3 regions of the Pseudarthrobacter sp. S9 genome follow, and region 3 is predicted to be linked to each of the others. Evidence: riboswitches for the same ligand, from Rfam matches in the RefSeq annotation. Region 3 holds a riboswitch; each other region holds the start of a gene.
The links. Region 3 has a riboswitch for S-adenosylmethionine ahead of ACQCSY_RS03045 (O-acetylhomoserine aminocarboxypropyltransferase/cysteine synthase family protein). Riboswitches for the same ligand answer to the same signal wherever they lie in the genome.
Positions count from the first base shown of each region.

Region 1: linked by a shared signal. The riboswitch ahead of ACQCSY_RS11390 (DUF1737 domain-containing protein) and the one ahead of ACQCSY_RS03045 (O-acetylhomoserine aminocarboxypropyltransferase/cysteine synthase family protein) in region 3 are both predicted to bind S-adenosylmethionine.
Region 2: linked by a shared signal. The riboswitch ahead of ACQCSY_RS11565 (hypothetical protein) and the one ahead of ACQCSY_RS03045 (O-acetylhomoserine aminocarboxypropyltransferase/cysteine synthase family protein) in region 3 are both predicted to bind S-adenosylmethionine.

Region 1 is NZ_CP189576.1:2,384,079-2,388,944, forward strand. Features, by position in the region: gene ACQCSY_RS11380 (O-succinylhomoserine sulfhydrylase) at 1-979, opposite strand, end outside; gene ACQCSY_RS11385 (rhodanese-like domain-containing protein) at 980-1,399, opposite strand; gene ACQCSY_RS11390 (DUF1737 domain-containing protein) at 1,396-1,725, opposite strand; SAM riboswitch class IV at 1,739-1,853, opposite strand; gene ACQCSY_RS11395 (IS1595 family transposase) at 2,483-3,439, opposite strand; gene ACQCSY_RS11400 (ISAs1 family transposase) at 3,481-4,647, opposite strand; gene ACQCSY_RS11405 (putative transposase) at 4,813-4,866, opposite strand, start outside.
Region 2 is NZ_CP189576.1:2,423,708-2,428,573, reverse strand. Features, by position in the region: gene ACQCSY_RS11580 (8-amino-7-oxononanoate synthase) at 1-39, opposite strand, end outside; gene ACQCSY_RS11575 (adenosylmethionine--8-amino-7-oxononanoate transaminase) at 48-1,388, opposite strand; gene bioB (biotin synthase BioB) at 1,597-2,622, opposite strand; SAM riboswitch class IV at 2,850-2,969, shown strand; gene ACQCSY_RS11565 (hypothetical protein) at 2,986-3,321, shown strand; gene lipA (lipoyl synthase) at 3,318-4,331, opposite strand; gene ACQCSY_RS11555 (hypothetical protein) at 4,328-4,477, opposite strand; gene ACQCSY_RS11550 (L-serine ammonia-lyase) at 4,732-4,866, opposite strand, start outside.
Region 3 is NZ_CP189576.1:635,386-640,251, forward strand. Features, by position in the region: partial or broken gene ACQCSY_RS03035 (MFS transporter) at 1-438, opposite strand, end outside; gene metX (homoserine O-acetyltransferase MetX) at 443-1,624, opposite strand; SAM riboswitch class IV at 1,636-1,751, opposite strand; partial or broken gene ACQCSY_RS03045 (O-acetylhomoserine aminocarboxypropyltransferase/cysteine synthase family protein) at 1,869-2,763, opposite strand; SAM riboswitch class IV at 2,765-2,880, opposite strand; gene ACQCSY_RS03050 (VOC family protein) at 3,088-3,726, shown strand; gene ACQCSY_RS03055 (CPBP family intramembrane glutamic endopeptidase) at 3,905-4,672, opposite strand; gene ACQCSY_RS03060 (histidine phosphatase family protein) at 4,761-4,866, shown strand, end outside.

The sequences.
Region 1 (4,866 bases), 1.7 Mb from region 3:
TCGCGGAGCGCCCCGGTGACGGGGAAAGCTCCAGCGTGAGCACGGTGCCGCCGGCCCTCATCTGCTTCGCCGCGAGCTCGTACTGCGGGTGTGATTTCAGCAGCGGGTACAACACCGAGCTGACCGCGGGCTGCTCCTCGAGCCATTCGGCCAGGCGCAGGGCCGAGGCCGAGGAGTGCTTGACGCGCAGCGCCATGGTCTCCAAGCCCTTGGTCAGGACCCAGGCGTTGAAGGCCGACAGCGCCGGGCCGGTGTGGCGCATGAGCTGTTTGACGGGTCCGTCAATGAACTCCTTGGTGCCCAGGATCGCCCCGCCGAGCACGCGGCCCTGCCCGTCGATGTGCTTGGTCCCGGAGTAGACGATCACGTCCGCGCCGAGGTCCCCGCAGCGCTGCAGGAGGGGGGTGGCGAAGACGTTGTCGACCACAACCGTGGCGCCGGCGGCGTGCGCCAGTTCGCTCACGGCGGCGATGTCCACGATTTCCTGCATCGGGTTCGACGGCGACTCGAAGAACACGGCCGTCGTGGGTCCCGCCAAGGCCGCGCGCCACTGATCCAGGTCCGGGCCGTCCACGAAGACCGTCTCGACGCCCCAGCGCGGCAGGATCTCGTTGAGGATCACAAAGCAGGAACCGAAGAGCGAACGGGCGGCGACGACGCGGTCCCCTGCCCCCAGCAGCGCGCCGAGGGCGGTGAAGACGGCGGACATGCCGGACGCCGTCGCAAAGCATGCCTCGGTGCCCTCGAGCAGCCGCAGCCGTTCCTGGAAGGTCGCGACCGAGGGGTTGCCGTAGCGGGAGTAGACGAAACGCTCGTCCTCGCCCGTGAACGCACGCTCGGCGGCGGCCGCGGACTCGTAGACGAAGCCTGAATTGAGGAAGATGGCCTCGGACGTTTCCTGGAAATTGGAGCGGTCAAGGCCGCCGCGGACTGCCTGGGTTTCGGGGCTCCAGCCGGCGGCGTCGGGATTGAAAGTCACTTAATTCTTTCCAAGGTTGGTGGGCAGGCCGCGGTTTTTCCAGCCGTTGACGGTCCGATCGCCGAAACGGTCGGTCTCGCCTTCGAAGCCCTCGAGGACGTTGTATGAGGTGTAGCCGGCCTCAGTGGCGGCGATCGCGGCGGCGATGGACCGGGCGCCGGAACGGCACAGGAACACGAGCTCGACGGCGGTGTCCTCCGGCGCCTGCTGCTTGAGCTGCTCCACGAACTGCGGATTGGGGATACCGCCGGCAAAGGTCCACTGGATGAACAACGGATCGTTTCGGCGTTCCGTCGCAGACGTGGTGTCCGGCATGCCGATGTGCGCCCATTCCCCTTCGGTGCGGACGTCCACCAGGATGGCGCCGGCCTCGAGCTTGGCCCAGGCCTCCTGCGGGCTGAGGTCTCCGGCGTAGCTCATGCGTGGCCCTCGAATGCCTCAGCAGAGCCGAAGTCGTCGCCGTCCAGGTCCTCGACGGCGTTGGCGACGGCGGCGTCCGCGCTGGCGATCGCGGCCGGAAGCACGACGGCCTGCGCCACGATGACGGAGCTGCCGTTGAAGGTGGCGGAGGGGTTTCCATGGAGGACGTAGCCCTCGGCCAGGGCCGCCGAGACGCGCTCACAAAAGGCGCGGTCGTCGGGGCCGGTGAACAGGCGGTAGGCCAGCTTCTCCTCAGCGGATGCCGGGCCGGGGGAGACGGGGGCGGGTGCTGCGCCAGGGGCAGCGGGTGCGGACGCGTCAGGCACGACGGATCTCCTTCTTTCACGCTTGCAGCTCGAATGGTCGATATGCCGAGTATTCACCTGAGGCACCCCGCCGCGAAAGGGAGGGTTGCCGACCGGCCAGTCAGGGCTTGGCGCCGGTTCTCATTACTCCCCAAAAACGTAACACTTCCGACGCCGGCCCGCACCGCCACCGTCGTCATGTTCCGTAACCGGGCCACCTGCCCCGCCGGATCAAACGCGGGATCAAACGCAAGTCACATCGGGCCCGGTCGAGGCGCCGGAACGGACGAAAGATGACCCGCGTTGCTGATCACAGAAAGTTATTCCGGGTAGTTGACAGGGAAATGTGAGTACTACTTGTTTGGGACCCTAATTCGGGGCCGCGTAGTTCGAGTAGTGCCTACTCGGGTGCTTCATGAGAGCGATCGCATTTACTGGGAGTGCTGATCCATTTAGGTCTCCAGAAGGTCTCAGAATGCAAAACAACACGCTGGGGGGCTATTGCATTGCGCTGAAAATGCGCCGTTCAATGCCCGGAAAGTGCAGGCAGCGCCCGTCACGGGTGCGCCCGGTCCCGTCATGCAGGCTGTGGACGATCGTCCGGGCCGACCCGGGAAATAACTCAACTCTGTCCCCAAGACCTGGCCCATTTATGCGGCCGGATCTGATCTCCAACAATTTCGTCCGGTTCAGCGCTGAGGGCTGCCGGAAATTCAACTAAGGAATTGGATATCCCATGGTCTCAGGACTCTGGATATCAGGGCTAGTGTGTAGACGGTTAGCTCAGGTCGTGGTTTGGCCCCGGGCCCTGTTCTGCTATTTGGCGATAGGTGGTGGGTGCCTGCTGGGTGCCGAGGCCGAGCAGGGCCTGGAAAGCTGCCATGGGTGTGCCACGCCGGTTGTACCGAAAGGTGAACTCGTCCATGTACACCTGCAGGTGTTCGTTGCTCACTGAGCGGTGGGTTCCTCGGAGCCAGGACTTGAAGTTGCTGATCGCGCGATGCACGCGGGGAAGGACCGGGTCGGTATCACCGACCTTCTTGGCGGCCCGCTGGGAGCGCGGGCGGTAGTCGTAGTCCTCCTTCTTGGCCAACGGTGCGTATCCCATCCAGCCGTCCGTGTGCACTATGGCGCCCGGAGCGACGGTTTCGGCGATGAAACCACACAGCGTCTCGCCGGAGGCGTCGGGGATCACCTTCATCCGTACCCGCCCGGAGCCCATGCCGCGCACTTCCACCGCGACGACCACCAGTGCGGCTTTGGCTGCGAGGTTCCTGCCGCCGCGCCGACCGGTCTCACGGCCGCCTACTTGGCATTCGTCGACCTCGACATCACCTGTCAGCAGGGTTCGTTCGGGGTTCACCATGGCCCGGCGCAGCTTGTGCAACATGGTCCAGGCCGTCTGATATCTGGTGAGTCCGAGCTGACGCTGCAACTGCCTGGCGGAGATCCCCGGGGTACCCGTCGTCATCAGGTAGGCCGCCCAGAACCACAGATGCAGGGCGGTGTGGGTCTTGTGCAGTACCGTGCCGGCGGTCAGCGAGACCTGGTAGTGACACCCGGCGCATTCCCACAGTCCGCGCGCGGCCACAGGCCAGACGACCCGCCCCTGACAGCGGGGGCAAACGTAGCCCTCAGGCCAGCGGCATTCAAACAGGTAGTCCAGACAAGCCTGCTCGTCGCCGAACCTCGCCTGGAAGTCCAGGACCGTCCGCGGAAAATCCGGTCTCGGCATTCACCCAGCCTACCTGAACTAACCGTCTACCCACTTCAGGGCTAATGCAAAGTCGCTGGTGATGGCCTGATTCGTGCGAGTCTGAGGGCCCGGTGGGCGTTTCTGGCGGTGTGTCTGGTGGCCTTGGCGATGTTGGTCGTTTTGGCCATCCGGTAGAGGCTGATGGCGAGGTTCCGCAGCGAGGCCATGAGCCGCGGCGCGTTGCCCGTGCGCACCTGGGAACCATCCTCGGCGAACGTGACGTCCCGGGTCCAATGCAGCCGGTTCTCGATCGTCCAGTGCCCGCGGACCCAGGCGTTGAGCTGCGCGGGGCTGGCTTTCCGGGCCGGCAGGGACGTGATCATGTAGACCGTTTCAACACTCCATTTCCGGCTGGTGAGCGGACGGGACCGGCGGGTGATTTGGGCGGCCTGGGCCGCGTGGGGGAAGAGGATGCCGGCCTCGATGGTGACGACCTTGATGACCCGGGAACCGGTGCGGCCGTGGCTGCGGTACCGCTGGCGGTCCCCGACGGGTACGTCCTTCCAGGGCAGCGCTTTCAGCTGCCGCTGCAGGCTCCTTTGGTTTCCCTTGACGCAAAGGACATAGTGCGCGCCGCGGCCGTGCAGGTAGGTGGCGTGGGAGCGTTGGGTGTGCATCGCATCGGCGGTGACCACCATGCCGTCAAGGTCCGTGAACTTGTCCAAAAGAGTCGTGAACAAGGTGATCTCGTTGGTCTTCACGCCCACGTCGACCTGCCCCAGGACGGTGCCGGTGGCGTGGTCCACGGCGGCCATCAGATGCACCCGGGAGCCGCCGCCGTTCTTCGCGCCGCGGACTTCCTTGCCGTCCACGGCGATGACGGCCGGCTTCACCTGCGCGGTGACCCATGCCCCGATGGCGGTATCGAACGCATCTCCATCGATCCTGGCCAAGACACGCTGGATCGTGGTCACGTGCGGGACGCCAATTCCCGCTTTGGCCAGGGGGTTGCGGCCCGTGTCGGCCGCCCATTCGGCGATCTCGGCGAAGGACTTCGCCCCGGAGAGGACGGCGCAGATTGCCAGCGCCAGGATTCCCGTCAGCCCGTACCGGATGCCCCGGCGTTTCCTGGGATCCGGGACGGAATCCAGGACGTCCCGCATCGTGCCGGGCGTCACGGCCGGCTTCGCCTGTGCCGGCATGTCCTCCAAGTGGCGTGCGAGGGCCTGGATGGGGGAAGATGGCATGAAGGAACTCCTGCTAAGCGGCGATCTAGACAATCACCTGTTTAACAGGAGTTCCCCTTCTTTAAAAGCACCCATCCAGCGCGTGTCAGCGCCTACTCGCCGGGCATGCTCAACGACTTTGCATCAGCCCTGCTCTGGATATGGTGAGATTTCGGGTGTGGGGTTTTAGGGGTTTTTCTTCATTCTGTAATGCAGGATGAGGTCGGTTCCTGGGTAGCG
Region 2 (4,866 bases), 1.8 Mb from region 3:
CTCACGGACCGTGGCCTGCTGCTCCAGCCACCGCGCCATCGAGGCACTCATGCCGCGTCTCCGCTCCGGGCTGTCCCCTGTTCGTGGACCTCGGCCACTGCCGCGACCATGCCCGCGGTGATCTTTTCAATATCCGCCGCCGTGCTGATGTACGGCGGCATGGTGTAAATAAGGTTCCGGAAGGGGCGTACCCAGACCCCGTGCCGGATCGCCGCCCGGGTCACCGCGGGGACGTCGACGTCGTCGTGCAGTTCGATGACCCCGACGGCGCCGATAGTGCGGACTTCCCGGACACCCTCCAGTCCCCGGGCAAAAGCGAGTCCCGAAACCAGGCCGGCACTGATCCTGGCGATGTCCTGGCGCCAGGCGCCGCCGTCAATCATTCCGAGACTGGCGTTGGCCACCGCACATGCCAGCGGGTTGGCCATGAAGGTCGGCCCGTGCAGCAGCGCCCCGGCCGGGCCGGCGGAAACGGCCCCAGCTACCTCGCCGGTGCACAGCATTGCGGCCAGCGTCAGATAGCCGCCCGTAAGTGCTTTACCCACGCACATGATGTCCGGGACGACCCCTGCGCGGTCGGCCGCAAACAACTCACCGGTGCGGCCGAAGCCGGTGGCGATCTCGTCGAAGATCAGCAGCAGCCCGTGCCGGTCCGCCACCCGGCGAAGCACCCGCAGGCACTCGGCCGGATAGGCGAACATGCCGCCGGCGCCCTGGAGTATCGGTTCCACGATGATCGCCGCCAGCTCCCCGGCATTGGTTTCGGCCACCCTTTCGAGCTCAGAAGCCCACAACTGAACGGTTTCAGCAGTGGCGGTTGTTCCGGCAGGCGGACGGGGCGCAAACACGTTGCGGGCCAGCAGACCGGGGAAGGCCGCATGCATGCCGTCCACGGGATCGCAGACTCCCATCGCCGCGAAGGTGTCGCCGTGATAGCCGCCGCGAAGGCTCAGGAAACGCTGCCGCCGTGGTCTCCCGGATGCGGTCTGGAACTGGACCGCCAGCTTGAGCGCCACCTCCACGGAAACCGAACCCGAGTCCGCCAGGAACACTCGTTCCAAGCGCGCCCGGCCGGGAGCTGACGGTGCCATGTCCACGAGCCGCTCGGCCAGTTCCACAGCCGGGGCATGGGTCAGGCCACCGAACATGACATGGCTGAAATCGTCCAATTGCCGCTTGGCGGCGGCGTCCAACACAGGGTGGCGGTAGCCGTGGATCACAGACCACCACGACGACATGGCATCCAGTACGACATGGACGGTGCCCTCTTCGTCCCGGAGCCGCAGCCGCATGCCGTCGGCCGCTTCCACTTCCCACAGCGGAAGGCTGGAACTGGCGGGCGCATAGGGGTGCCAAAGACGCGCCCGGTCCCTCTGGATCAGGTTCATTGAACAAGCACCCCGTGGCGCGAACACTCCGCGGTCCAGCCCGTCGGCGTGACCTGGACCTTCATCCGGCGCCGGCACAGCCCGCAGTAGCGCGGCGGTTCCAGCCGCAACAGTTCCCCGCAACGGCGGTGAGAGTCCGACGTCGGGCTCTCACCTTGCGCCGCCTGCTCGCCGCAATGCCCGCAGTAGGTTTCCGCGATGACGAAGTTCACAGTGACTTCTGGAATTCCTTGATGGGCATGTTGAGCTCCACCAGGAGATTCAGGTCCGCATCGGCCGGGCGGCCGAGGGTGGTGAGGTAGTTGCCCACGATCACCGCGTTGATTCCGCCGAGCAGCCCCTCGCGTGTTCCCAGGTCGCCGAGCGTCAGTTCGCGGCCGCCGGCGTAGCGGAGCACGGTCCGGGGCATGGCAAGCCGGAAGGCGGCAATCGCGCGCAATGCGTCCTTTCCGTCCATGATCCCCTGGTTTTCCAGCGGGGTCCCGGGCCGGGGATTGAGGAAGTTGAGCGGGACCTCGTGCGGTTCCAGCGCGGCGAGCTGGGCCGCGAGTTCGGCTCGTTGCTCCAGCGATTCACCCATCCCGATCAGGGCTCCGCAGCACAGCTCCATGCCGGCGGCCTTGACCATGCTGCACGTTTCGAGGCGCTCCTCGTAGCTGTGTGTGGTGACCACTTCCGGGAAGTAGCTGCGGGCCGTTTCGAGATTGTGGTTGTACCGGTGCACGCCCCACTCGGCGAGCTGATCCACTTGGCGCTGGGTGAGCATGCCCAGTGAGCAGGCAATGTTGATGTCCACCGCTTCATTGATGCGGTCGATCGCAAACTTGATCTGGTTCATCAGCTTGATGTCCGGTCCGCGGACAGCCGCGACGATGCAGAATTCCGTGGCGCCGGTGGCTGCGGTTTCCTTCGCGGCCTTGACCAGTTCCGGGATGTCCAGCCACACGCCGCGGACCGGGCTGTCGAAGAGCCCGGACTGGCTGCAGAAGTGGCAGTCCTCGGGGCAACCCCCGGTCTTGATGGAGATGATGCCCTCCACCTCCACGTCTTCGCCGCAGTGTTTCAGACGGACTTCGTGGGCGAGCTGAAGAGCGGCCGGGAGGGCATGGTCGGGGAGGCGCAGGATCTCCAAGAGCTGCGGCTCCGTGAGCCCGACGCCATTCTCCAGCACCTGCCGACGCGCGGTTTCCAGAATTTCGTAGCGGGTTGCCTGAAGGTCTGCCTGAATCGTCATTGATTGTCCTCTGCACATGGTTCGAAATTCCGTGAATAGGTCACAACCGACGCTAGTTCTGCCGTCATGGACCGTTTTTGTCGGGTGCCTACAAAAAGGCTGTGCCAGTTTTGCAGGGTGACAGCACGAGCCCCGGCCATCGCATAGGTTGGCTCGTCAGTCGTCGTCGCCCGGCTCAGTCCGCCGTCGCGCTGTTCCAGGGGACGTGTTGGTACAGTTGATGCCAGCTTCAAGAGATGTGGCGCCAAGCTCCGACTTGCCACGCACCAACCCCATGTTCGCGGGTGGTTCGGATGAGGAAGCGGCCCCACCCGGACCAAAGACAACCGGGCGGGCAAGAGCAACTCCACAAGGAGCAGGCAATTGCCGTACCAGGAATATTCCAGCGCCGCCGGCTTCACCGGCGCCCACACCAGGGAAACCCTTCACCAGCCCACGGCCCCGCCGCACTCGTTTCGGGTGATTCCCGGCGTCGATCTCACCACGGGGACCGTGAGCTTTCTGGTGGACGGCGAACTTGAACGCCACTGGTATCCCGAGCCGCACCGGATCGCGGAGGCGCTGGCAGGGGCCGTCCGGCCCGCGCGGTGGCACCCGGCGACGCGGGTTCTGACCCTCACCGTTGCGGCCGCGGGACGCCGCTCAGGGATCGAAAAGCACTTCAGCTTCGGCCGGGCAGACCAAGGGCTGTTGTATTAATCCGTCTTCAGCACGGCCAGCAGCGAGCTGGCTTCCTGGCGGGTGCTGCCTGAGCTTTCGATATGGGCGAGCCCGGCCGGGATTGCCCGGCCCTTCTTGCGCATCGCGGTGGCCCAGAGCCGGCCGGCGCGGTACGAGGAACGCACCAGCGGTCCGCTCATGACGCCCAGGAAGCCGATCTCGTCCGCTTCCTGCTGCAGGTCCACGAACTCCTGCGGCTTGACCCAGCGGTCCACCGGCAGGTGCCGCTCGCTCGGGCGCAGGTACTGCGTGATCGTGATCAGGTCGCAGCCGGCGTCGTGCAGGTCCCGGAGCGCCCCGGAGATCTCCTCCCGGGTCTCGCCCATGCCCAGGATCAGGTTGGACTTCGTCACCATGCCCAGCCTGCGGCCCTGCGTGATGACGTCCAGGGAGCGGTCGTAGCGGAACGCCGGGCGGATGCGCTTGAAGATCCGCGGCACGGTCTCGACGTTGTGCGCGAACACCTCGGGCCTGGAATCGCAGATCGCCGCGATGTGTTCGGGCTTGCCGGAGAAGTCCGGGATCAGCAGCTCGACGCCGGTGCCCGGGTTCAGCTCGTGGATCTTGCGGACCGTCTCGGCGTAGAGCCACACGCCCTCATCGGCGAGGTCGTCGCGGGCCACGCCCGTGACCGTGGCGTAGCGCAGCTGCATGGCCTGGACCGAGCGGGCCACCTTGGTGGGCTCGAACACGTCCACGGGGGAGGGCTTGCCGGTATCGATCTGGCAGAAATCGCAGCGCCGGGTGCATTCGGAGCCGCCGATCAGGAACGTCGCTTCCTTGTCTTCCCAGCACTCGAAGATGTTGGGGCAGCCGGCCTCCTCACACACGGTGTGCAGGCCTTCCTTCTTCACCAGCTTCTTGAGCTGGACAAACTCCGGGCCCATCTGGACCTTGGCCTTGATCCATTCCGGCTTCCGTTCCACCGGTGTGGCCGCATTGCGCTGCTCAATGCGCAGCATCTTCCGGCCTTCTGGTGCCAGTGTCACAGTAGAGCTCCTTCGCGGGTTGCAACGAGGGCATCCTCGTGTTTGCGGACCACCACGTCCGCAGGCAGCTGCTTGTGCCGTTGCCAGGCGTCCGAGTAGTCAACAAAGTCCGGGGCGAAGCCAATTTCGGAAAATTCCAGAGTCATGACGTTCCTTGTATAAGGGAACCGGTCACCACAGTTGTGGTAATTGCGGTTTTGCGGGTTGGTCAGGTTACTTGTTCAGCGTTGGGGGTAGGTAGGCGATGCAAGCCCAGATGATCACGCCCATGATCAGGCTCGCACTGACCAGGACAATCCAGTCAGCGACAGACAATCGCTTGGCTCCAGGCTGCCCAGGTTTGGTCTTCACCATGGCACTTCCTGGAAACCACGGCGTTCCCTGTTATTGGTTCTTGGACCTAGCATTCGACGACGTTGACGGCGAGTCCGCCCATCGCGGTTTCCTTGTACTTGGAGCTCATGTCCTTGCCGGTTTCGCGCATGGTGACAATGACCTCGTCGAGGGACACCCGGTGCGAGCCGTCGCCCCACAG
Region 3 (4,866 bases):
GATGTAGTAGCCGATGATCACGATCACGGCGGAGAGCCAGAAGGCCACACGCCAGCCCCAGCCGAGGAAGTCCGCGGAGGAAAGTGTGGAGGAGAGGGTGAACAGCACGCCGGTGGCGAGCAGGTTGCGCAGGGGAACGGCGGACTGCGGCCAGCTGGCCCAGAATCCGCGGGACTTGCTGGGGCTGTGCTCGGCGACGAGGAGGACGGCGCCGCCCCATTCACCGCCGGCGGCGAAGCCCTGGGCGAAGCGCAGGAAGACCAGCAGGGCCGGGGCCCAGTAGCCGATCTGCGCAAAGCTGGGGAGGCAGCCCATCAGGAAAGTGGAGACGCCCACCAGGATGATGCTGAGCTCGAGGAGCTGCTTGCGGCCGAACCTGTCACCGAAGTGGCCGAACACGACGCCGCCGATCGGGCGGGCCACGAAGCCGACGGCATAGGCGCTAGGCGAAGAAGATCCGGCGCAGCTGGCCGCTGAGCTGGCCGATTTCGGTCAGGAAGCCGTCGTGGCCGATCGGCGCCTCGATCATGTGCAGGGCCGCCCCGCCCGGAAGGGCCTCGGCGAGCTCACGGGACTGGGCCGGGAAATACAGCCGGTCCGAGTCCACCGCCGCGACGAGGAACTCGGCCGTGGCCGGCGCCAGGGACTCCTCGAGGGGTCCGCGTCCGCGGCAGATGTCGTGGCTCATGAGCGCCTCGGTGATGGCGATGTAGCTGTTGGCGTCGAAGCGCCGGACGAGCTTGTTGCCCTGGTGGTCCAGGTAGCTTTCAACCTGGTAGCGTCCGCGCCCGGCGAGCGATCCCGCTTCCAGCGGCGCCTCGGCTTCCTGGGCGTTGCGGCCGAACCGACCGTGCAGTTCGGCGGCGGAGCGGTAGGTGATGTGCGCGATGCGGCGGGCCAGGGCGAGGCCGGCCTCCGGTTCCGGGCCGCCGTAGTAGTCCCCGCCGTTGAAGTTGGGGTCCTGGCGGATGGCCAGGGTCTGGGCCTGCGCGAAGGCAATCTGTTCGGCGGTGCTGCTGGCCCCCACGGAAATCACGGCGCAGCGCTTGACCCGCTCAGGGTAGCTGACGGCCCACTCCAGCGCACGTGCCCCGCCCAGGGAGCCGCCGAGCACGGCATACCAGCTCCCGATGCCCAGGGCGTCGGCCAGCCGGGCTTCGGCCGCGGTGGTGTCCCGCAGGGTGACCAGCGGGAACCTGGAGCCCCACGGCCGTCCGTCGGGGGCCGGCGTCGAGGGGCCGGTGGAGCCGTAGCAGCCGCCCAGGATGTTGATCGAGACGACGAAGTACCTGTCCGTGTCCACGGGGGCGCCGGGTCCCGCGAGCTGCTCCCACCAGCCGGGCTCCTCGCTGGCGCCGCGGGTCACATGGGTGTCTCCGGTCAGGGCGTGTTCGATCAGGACCGCGTTGGAACCGTCCGCATTGAGGGTCCCCCACGTCTCGTAGGCGAGGACGACGTCCGGCAGGTGGAATCCTGATTCGAGGTCGAGGCCGCCGACCCGGAGGTACCGGACGGTCCCGTCGGGTACGGCTTGGGCGGTTCCGATCTCGGAGTTTTCGGGGTCGTCTGAGTCGTTGGAGGTTTTCGTTCCGGGTGCACCGCTGCGGGTGACGGCAATCGTCATGTGAGGACCTAACTTCGCGCTTGCCCGCCGTCAGCTGACCGGCAGGCCAGGTCTTCACCCGGGGCACCCCGCCGCAAAAGGAGGGTTGCCGGCCAGCAAGCCGGGGCTGTCACTGGCACTCATGACCTCCTATGAGTCTACGAACTGAGGCACCGTTGTGGCGAAGATTGTGACGGCTATGTGACTCACGGAGCATGACTCCCGGCGTCGCGGCCGCTGCCGGGACGCCGGGAGGCGGCGGTTCTCAGGCGCCCTTGGCCGCGCGGAATCCGGCGTCGAGGTCCGCGATGATGTCGTCGATGTGCTCCAGGCCCACCGAGAGCCGCACCAGGCCCGGGGTGACGCCGGCGATCTCCTGCTGCTCCGGCGTCAGCTGGCTGTGGGTGGTCGACGCCGGGTGGAACACCAGGGAGCGGACGTCGCCGATGTTCGCCACGCGCGAGTGCAGCTCGGGGGCGTCGACGAAGCGCTTGCCGGCCTCCGCTCCGCCGGCGATGTTGAACGCCACGACGGCGCCGGTCCCCTTGGGCCCGTACTTTGCGGCCCCGCTCGTACCAGGGGCTGGACGGCAGCCCGGCATAGGCGACGGATTCGACGTCGTCCCTGGCCTCGAGCCATTCGGCCACCTTGCTGGCGTTGGCCACGTGGCGTTCGACGCGCAGGCTCAGGGTCTCGATGCCCTGGGCGATGAGGAAGGCGTTGAACGGAGAGACCGCCGAGCCGCGGTCGCGCAGGAGCTGGACCCGGGCCTTGAGGATGAAGGAGAGGCTGGCGCCCAGCGCGCCGTCCTTGCCGAGGTCGCGGGCGTAGACCAGGCCGTTGTAGGTGGGGTCCGGGGTGTTGAAGCCGGGGAACCGCTCCGGGTCCTTGCCGAAGTCGAAATTACCGGAGTCCACGATCACGCCGGCGATCGCGGCGCCATGTCCGCCGAGGTACTTGGTGGCGGAGTGGACCACGATGTCCGCACCCCACTCGATCGGCCGGATCAGGTACGGGGTGGACAGCGTGTTGTCCACGATCAGCGGCACCCCGGCCTCGTGCGCAACCCGGGAGACGCCTTCGATGTGGAGCACGTCCTGGGGGTTGGACACGACCTCGCCGAAGAACAGCTTGGTGTTGGGCTGCACGGCGTCCCGCCAGGCGCCGCGCTTGCCCTCCGGCGGGCGCCGGGCAGCCAGGCCCTCACCCGGGGCACCCCACCGCGATACGAGGGTTGCCGGCCAGCAAGCCCGGGCTGTGTGCTGGCACTCATGACCTGGCCTCAGTGTAGGAACGCCAATCCGGCGCTGGATAGCTTTGTGACGAAAAAGAAGATGGCGGAAGCTGTGTGGGTGCGTCAGGAACCCGAAACCTGCGCAAAGACGGCGGTTGCCCGTGTGCCACAGGCGGCAGCCGGATGACATCCCATCACGGTTAGGGGAACCTAAGCTGAGAGCTCCATCACAAAGTGCCAAGATGAGGTCATGCGCATGGATCACGTCTCTTACGCCTGTGAACACGATGGCTTGGCAGCCACCACCGAACGTATTGCGTCCGCCCTCGGCGTCGAAGCCGTGAAGGGCGGAGTGCACCCCCGATTCGGGACACGCAACATGATTATTCCGCTCGCCGGACACAAGTACCTGGAAGTCGTGGAGGTCCTCAACCACCCGGCCTCGGACAAGGCCCCCTTCGGCCAGGCAGTCCGGGCCCGCTCCGAAGCGGGCGGCGGCTGGATGGGATGGTGCGTCGAGGTTGACGACCTCGCGCCCTTCGAGGACCGGCTCGGCCGCGCCGCCGTCAACGGCAACCGGAAGTTCCCCGACGGCCGAGAGCTGGTCTGGAAACAGATCGGCATCCTCGGACTCATGGCCGACCCCCAGGTCCCCTACATGCTCAAGTGGGAGGGCGATCCGGAGCTTCACCCCTCCAACGCCTACGACAGCAACGTCAAGATGTCCGCGCTGACCATTGCCGGCTCGGCAGAGCGCGTCACGGAATGGCTGGGCGAGCCGGTGGAGAAGCCGCTGGAAGACGTTGCCGTGAACTGGATCGCGCCGCATGGCACGCCGGGCATCCTCTCCGTCACCTTCGAAACAGCATCCGGGGCCGTCACGATCTGACGCCCGGACTGCCCTACACTTCGGCCGCCATCAGCGGGTGCCAATGACGTCACCCATCAGATGGCGGCCGATATCATTTAGGCCCCATCAGTTAAGCCCCGGCTGCTAATGCCGTTCGGTGCCCCACATTCGGGCCAGACGTCCAGGGCCAGACGTCCAGGGCCAGACGTCCGGGGCCTCAGCCCAGGCCGACGGCCTTGCCGAATAGGCTGAATCCGACGAATGCCACGGTGTCCAGCACGGCATGGGCGATCACCAGCGGCATCACTCTCCGGGTCCGGGTGTAGATCAGGGCGAAGACCACGCCCATGACTGCATTGCCGATGAACGGCCCGAAGCCCTGGTACAGGTGGTAGCTGCCGCGCAGCATCGAACTGGCGAAGACCGCCAGTGGCATGCTCCAGCCGAACTTCCCGAGCCTGTCCAGCAGGTAGCCCACCACGATCACTTCCTCCACGATCCCGTGCCGGATCGCGGACAGGATCAGCACCGGCACAGTCCACCAGTAGGAGTCGAGCGCGCTGGGGATGATCGCCGTCGTGATTCCCAACTGCCGCCCGGCGGCGTAGAGGCCCAGGGACGGAATACCGATCAGGGCGGCAAGCCCCAGCCCCTGCAGCAGGTCTTTGCCGGGCCGGGCGAAGTTGAAGCCGAGTTGCCGGAACGCCGAAGCGCCGTGCCCGCCGGCCGGCCGGTGCTCGGTGAGGAAGTAGATCACCAGGACCACCGGGACCAGGGCGAAGACGATGTCCAGCAACTGGTAGGTGAGGTCGAAATATTCGCGGGTGCTCTGCGAACGGTTCAGCGTTGACGTCCCCTGCGCCAGGGGCGCCTTGGTCATCTTGTCCAGCAACTGGACCACGGAGTACACCGCGGACTGCCCCAGCGACAGCCCAAGGACTATCCACACTTCTAGCCGCAGCCGACGGCGGGAGGGAACCAACATGTTCCTATCTTGCCTGCAGTTGCCGGTAGTTGCCTGATCCCGGCCGGCGGCCCGGTTGCCTGCCCGGCCGGGCCTATGCTTGGAGTTTATGAGTGCGCCCGGGAAAATCATCATGATCCGGCACGGCCAGTCCGCCGCCAACGCCGACACCTCGATCTACAACCGGGTGCCTGACTACCGGATCCCGCTGACTC